2 regions of the Hominiventricola aquisgranensis genome follow, and region 2 is predicted to be linked to the other one. Evidence: riboswitches for the same ligand, from Rfam matches in the RefSeq annotation. Region 2 holds a riboswitch; the other holds the start of a gene.
The links. Region 2 has a riboswitch for lysine ahead of dapA (4-hydroxy-tetrahydrodipicolinate synthase). Riboswitches for the same ligand answer to the same signal wherever they lie in the genome.

Region 1 (3,413 bases), on a different contig from region 2:
TCAGAGATTGGTGAACAGTGGTCTCCGCAGACAGCTCCTGCCATGCAGGCAGAGATTGCAATGGTCATCAGTGTCGGGTTGGTTGCCTGGAATGCGTCTACAACGATCGGGATCAGGATTCCGAAAGTTCCCCAGGAAGTTCCGGTTGCAAATGCCAGCAGGCATCCAACTACAAAGATAATAGCCGGAAGCAGATTTACAATACCTGATGCGCTTCCTTTGATCAGAGCAGCTACGAACTCTGCAGCTCCCAGGCTGTCGGTCATGGATTTCAGAGTCCATGCAAAAGTCAGGATCATGATAGCCGGTACCATAGCTTTGAAGCCCTCCGGAATACAATCCATACACTCTTTGAATCCAAGTACTCTGCGGCTTACATACAGAAGAATGGTGATCACCAGTGCAAATGCACTTCCGATGGCAAGACCTACAGATGCATCACTGTTGGAGAATGCAGTTACAAAATCCGCACCCTCAAAGAATCCACCGGTATAGATCATACCGATGACGCAGCAGATGATCAGTGCAATGATCGGAATCAACAGATCCTTGACTGTTCCTTTTCCAGTGTCTTCCAACTCGGTTGCTTCTCCATAAGGACGGTCCGGTGTGGTGAACAGATCGCCTTTTTTCGCATTGTCCTCATGAATCTTCATGGAGCCAAAATCAATATTCAACACTGCAATGGTGAGCATCATCACGATGGTGAGCAGTGCATAGAAGTTATACGGGATCGCACTGATGAACAGTGACAGTCCATCCTCTCCCTCGACAAAACCAGTAACGGCAGCTGCCCAGGAGGAGATCGGTGCAATGATACAGATCGGTGCTGCAGTCGCATCGATCAGATATGCCAGCTTTGCACGGGAAATATTATGCTTGTCTGTCACCGGACGCATAACACTTCCAACGGTCAGGCAGTTAAAATAATCATCAATAAAGATCAGAACACCAAGCGCAACGGTTGTAAGCTGTGCACCTGTGCGTGTTTTGATATGGTCACTTGCCCAGCGGCCAAATGCTGCTGATCCACCAGCCTTGTTCATAAGACATACAATGGCTCCCAGAATGATCAAGAACACAAGGATACCCACATTGTAGCTGTCGGACAATACTCCAATGATTCCATCCTCAAAGATATGAACGATGGTTCCCTCAAAACTGAATCCTGAATAGAACAGACCTCCAACCAGAATTCCAACAAACAGCGAAGAATACACCTCTTTCGTGATCAACGCAAGAACAATTGCCACAACTGGCGGTATCAGCGCCCAGAATGTGGCATACATAGCAGGTACATATTCCATGATAAAAATCTCCCTTCTTTTGCAAATACGATAGAGCCCGGACCAAACGGTTTATAGCATAAAAAAACCATGAACACAACGACTGGTTGCATCCATGGTCTCTTCTTATTATGTCCGACCAATGATAGCGCTCCACAGCCCTGTGACAGTCTGACGCATATTCTGCGGCAGCCCAGGAACCCTTCTCTCGGAATATCCAGATTCCTTCGGCAGTCTCCCCTTTCCATGCCAGCCGTTTCCGACCGTATACTGACATCTACTCATGAAGCCTGCGCCTCTATCATTTTTACATTTATTTCTTTGCTATCCTATCACGAAATACCTATAAGGGCAATAGGTATTTGACTAATTATTCAGATCTTTACTCTCTTTTATATAATTTGCTGCATTTTTCAGGTTTGCTGTCAGTTCTTCTTCCGTCAGCATCCTTCTAAATTTGGCAGGATTTCCCATATAGAGAGCTCCGTCCGGCACTACCGTATTCTGGGGCACAAGTGCGCCCGCTGCGATCATACTTCCCTTTCCGATCACAGAACCGTTCAGCACAATGGCTCCCATGCCAATCAAAGCCTGATCCTTGATCGTACATCCATGAAGGATTGCTCCATGGCCTATCGTCACATTTTTCCCAATAGCCAGGGACGCATCTGCATCCACATGCAGCACTGCCAGATCCTGAATATTCGTTCCTTCACCAATACTGATTGAATTAACATCCCCTCGGATCACTGCATTGTACCAGATACTTACATCCTTCTTAATCGTCACATCGCCAAGTACAACAGCTCCGTCTGCCACCACTGCCTGTTCATCTATCCGTGGTTTCTTCATCGGTCTTCTCTCCTTTACTTACAGACCCGCAAAAAACAGCTCATAATAATCATCTTCACCTTCCAGCATGGGAGAATTCTCTCCGCCGCCGTTGGTGCTCCGGCGCATGGCCGCATAGGCTTCTTCTCCTGCGGTGAGCAGATCCATCTCATAGATTTCATATCCAAGCTCCCGGCATTTCTTACAGAACGCGGCATAGGGCTGTGCTTCCTTCCTGGTGGCAAGCAGTTCTTCACGAAGTGCGGAATCATTGTGCGCCTTCTGCTTTAATTCATCCAACATCTCTGCAATTCCCATAAATTTTCGCCTCCTTTATTTGATGCCAAGTGCCTCCGCCCAGGTGCTCTCCTTAAATCCGGTCAGCACAAAACCATCCCCCACCAGAACCGGTCGTTTCACCAGCATACCGTCCGTTGCCAGCAATGCATACTGCTCTTCTTCTGACATTTGCGGCAGTTTGTCCTTTAACTGCATTTCTTTGTAGAGCATTCCGCTGGTATTAAAAAATTTTTTCAGCGGAAATCCACTTTCCTCATGCCAGGCTTTCAATTCCTCCTCACTGGGATTCTGCTCTTTAATATGACGGTCTTCATAAGCGATTCCGTGATCATCCAGCCATTTTTTCGCTTTCTGACAAGTACTGCATTTTGGATATTCTAAAAATAACATACTGTATCCTCCTGTCCCTTCATTTAATATATATTTTAGTTTAAAATAATTATATTACAAAAAACAACACATGCCCCAAGGCCAATAATAACAAATATCTGATTACCATTTCTTATTTCCTAATCTTCGTATTGCTTCATCAATGACTTCCATTGTTCTTTGGTAAATGATATACTTTCCATCCGCCAGTCTCCTTGCAACCGTTGACTGAGTTATATCCATTCTTTCAGCGCACATTTCCTGACTTCCTTGGTGAATCATCATATCCCATATTGTATAACGTTGTTTCTCTGTCCAGCTATCTTCAATTATTTTCAAAAGTGAAAACATCGCATTTATTTCTTCTGTTTCAAAACATTTTTTTTCATACACAGAAATCTGAATATCTGCCGCCTGCTTCTTCAACTTTTTTTCCTGTTCACGCAGAAATTCTATCATCTCACGTGCTGCATAAAAAGCTGGTCCATCCGCGCCAATCGCTGCTTCGTGATTAATCAACGTAGATACATTCCCTATTCCAACACCAAACCGAAGTTTAATTGGATATATTTCTCTTTGAATATATTTGATTATTTCTAATATGGGAGCCGTTATCTCAAGTAACCC
Region 2 (3,413 bases):
CTGCTGGCTTCCTCCAGGCTCTTTAACTGCTCCTCGCTTAAACCGGTAGTACACAGTACAACCGGAACTTTTTTTTCTGCACTGTACGCGATCAGTCCATCCACTGCCTTCGCAGAAGTGAAATCAATGATCACATCTGCTTCTACCGTACATTTATCAATAGAAGGAAATACCGGATAACCGTTGTCACGGCAGTCTACCGGATCTACTCCTGCTACAATCTCGATCTCCGGGTCATCCTTGATCAGTCCTGTGATCACCTGACCCATATGGCCGTTACAGCCATGCATAATTGCTCTGACCATCTTAGTTTTCTCCTTTTGCTTTTATGCCAAATGCTGCCATGGCTTCCTTTAACTGTGCCTGATGCTCTGGCTCCATCTCTGTCAGCGGCATACGTAAAGGTCCTGCTTCCCAGCCCAGCATGTTGAGAGCTGCTTTTACCGGGATCGGGTTCACTTCACAGAACAGTTTCTCAATAACTGGAAGTGCTTTTAACTGAAGTTCACGACTGCCTGCCACGTCACCTGCCATGAATTTGGCTACGATGTCATGAGTCTCTCTCGGAGCCACGTTAGACAGTACAGAGATCACACCTTTTCCGCCAAGAGACAGAATCGGAACGATCTGGTCATCATTACCGGAATAAATATCACAGCTGTCACCACAGAGCTGTGCCACTTTGGCGATCTGGGAAATATTTCCACTTGCTTCTTTCACCGCTACAATGTTCTCTACATGTTTTGTCAGATAAGCAATCGTCTCAGGCGTCATATTTACACCGGTACGTCCCTGAATATTATAAAGGATGATCGGAATCTTTACAGAATTGGCAATGGCTGTAAAATGTGCGATCAGACCTTTCTGGGTTGCTTTATTATAATAAGGAGATACCAGCAGCAGACCATCTGCGCCGTATTTTTCCGCTTCCTGAGACAGATAGATCGCAGTCTGAGTACAATTAGAACCAGTACCTGCGATCACAGGGATTCTTCCAGCTACTTTCTCAATCGTAAAACGGATGGCTTCCAGATGCTCCTCATGAGTCAGCGTGGAAGACTCACCAGTAGTTCCACAGATGATGATCGCATCTGTTCCATTCTCGATCTGATAATTCAGAAGTTCTTCCAGCTTCGGATAATTCACCTCGCCATTTGCTTTCATAGGTGTTACAATTGCTACTCCTGCACCTGTAAAAATAGACATATCTTCTCCTCCTGCTATTTTCTTTTTTGATATAAATGAAAAGAAGAGAGGCGTGCCAGTATACGCCTCTCCAGATTCTTACTACTTATCTTGATTGTCCGGATAGCGCTCCATCTGTTCCAGATGACAGTCATATGGTTATTGACCACATGCCCAAGATCCGGACTTGCAGAATATCCGGCCTTTCGGCGCTTACCCCTTTCGGCTGTCTTCCAGTGCCTCTGCTGCATCCGACCGTCTACTGATGATTCACGCGACCTCTATCTCTTTTGTTCAATTTTCTTCAATATAGCATCTTCCAGATGCTTTGTCAACAAGCCCTTAAGATTCCTTCAAGGCAGTGATCTGATAGACATCATCCGCCCAGTCCATCATCTCAGGACACAGCTTAATGCCTGTAAATATCAGCTCTGTAGTGTCAGAAGCCTCCCCCAGAAGCTCATGCACTTCCTCTGCTGATACAATCCCCTGCTCCACCAGTCCCAGGACCTCATCCAGGATCAGCACATCGCATTCTCCCGTAGCCAGCACCTTCTTTGCAAAGTTCAGACCATTCTTCATATTCATGATCTCTTCCTGCTGCTCTTCAGGTGCCAGATCTTCAAAAGCCGCCTCTCTCCGCTGAAAACGGAATAACTTGATCTCCGGTTCCAGCCGCTGGATAAAGCTGATCTCCTCATCTGCCTTCCGGCATTTCATAAACTGAACGACGAATACAGAACGCCCGAGGCTGGCTTCTTTGATGGCCTGCCCCAACGCTGCCGTCGTCTTTCCTTTTCCACTTCCGCAATATATCTGAAGTTTACCCTCTCTCATAGTACCCTCTCTATTCCTGACTCCAAACAATTAGCTGTTTTCGTCTATCTTACACCAGGTATATAAGAAATGCAAGTATTACTCCAGGTACTCAAGCTTGCTTACAGACACCTCATAGGCGATCCTGCGCTCGCTCTCTGTCTCATCTATTTTCTTCATATATTCCCTGCTCTGGATCCGTCCCCAGATCTGCGTGTGGCCTCCCACTTCAAAACCTGAAGCAAATCTTGCATTTCTTCCCCAGCAGATACACGGAATGTAGTCCGATTTTCCATAAGGACGGTTCACCGCCAGCAGAATATCCGCAATTTCTCTTCCAAGCGGTGTCTTCCGATAAACCGGCGCCTTGCAGATGTATCCATCCAGGAAGATCTGGTTGGTCTTGGAATTCTCTACTTCCTCATCCATGAATTCCAGTTCCCGCACAAAGACTGACAGCACCAGCCGGTTCTTCTTCTCTTCATGCCTGTTGTAAGACCGGAACTGTCCGGCCGCCCGGATGCAGGCACCCCTGTAATCTGCATTCACATCAATGAGTCTTTCTGAAATCATCAGTGGTATCACATCACAGGAGTCGCTGAGTCTTCTGACCGATACATCCAGCATATAGAAGCCTTCCCCAAAGACTTCATGACTGAACACAAACCCCGACACAACCTCCCCGATAATGGACACCTGGTTGTTTTCAATAATCTTATCCGACATATTTTTGTTCTCCCTTCCTTTTGACGAAGTGTCTCTCGTACTTTTGTCTGTAAAATATATTCATGGTCCTTACCAAATATTCCAACTATTTCAAAAAATATACATTTCAAAAAATTTCACGGAACTGCAAGAAAAAGCTTGTTTTCTGGGGAATTTGTGTTACACTATTAAATTTGTAGGATTTAAACAGGACAGAAACGTTATAAGATACAAAGAAGAGGTTAAATATGAAGAGAGAAGATGTAAGAAATATTGCCATCATCGCTCATGTAGACCATGGTAAAACCACTCTGGTCGATGAGCTTCTGAAACAGAGCGGTGTGTTCCGTGCCAATCAGGAAGTAGCTGAGAGAGTCATGGACTCCAATGACATTGAGAGAGAAAGAGGAATCACCATTCTCTCCAAAAATACCGCTGTTTTTTATAAGGATACAAAAATCAATATCATCGACACCCCAGGTCATGCAGACTTCGGCGGCGAGGTTGAGCGTGTACTGAAAATGGTAAACGGTGTCATCCTTGTTGTGGATGCTTTTGAAGGATCCATGCCGCAGACCAAATTCGTATTGAAGAAAGCACTGGAACTGAACCTGCCGGTTATCGTATGTATTAACAAGATCGACCGTCCAGAGGCTCGTCCTGCTGAAGTAGTAGACGAAGTTCTGGAACTTCTGATGGACCTTGAG

Region 1: another riboswitch for lysine. It lies ahead of WMO62_RS03360 (Na+/H+ antiporter NhaC family protein); the one in region 2 lies ahead of dapA (4-hydroxy-tetrahydrodipicolinate synthase).

What each region holds. Positions count from the first base shown of each region.
Region 1 is NZ_JBBMFC010000004.1:107,247-110,659, reverse strand. Features, by position in the region: gene WMO62_RS03360 (Na+/H+ antiporter NhaC family protein) at 1-1,307, opposite strand, end outside; lysine riboswitch at 1,425-1,595, opposite strand; gene WMO62_RS03355 (gamma carbonic anhydrase family protein) at 1,653-2,138, opposite strand; gene WMO62_RS03350 (hypothetical protein) at 2,157-2,435, opposite strand; gene WMO62_RS03345 (arsenate reductase family protein) at 2,451-2,807, opposite strand; gene WMO62_RS03340 (SatD family protein) at 2,910-3,413, opposite strand, start outside.
Region 2 is NZ_JBBMFC010000019.1:59,825-63,237, reverse strand. Features, by position in the region: gene dapB (4-hydroxy-tetrahydrodipicolinate reductase) at 1-305, opposite strand, end outside; gene dapA (4-hydroxy-tetrahydrodipicolinate synthase) at 307-1,206, opposite strand; lysine riboswitch at 1,302-1,477, opposite strand; gene WMO62_RS11195 (cob(I)yrinic acid a,c-diamide adenosyltransferase) at 1,528-2,022, opposite strand; gene WMO62_RS11190 (single-stranded DNA-binding protein) at 2,101-2,727, opposite strand; gene typA (translational GTPase TypA) at 2,955-3,413, shown strand, end outside.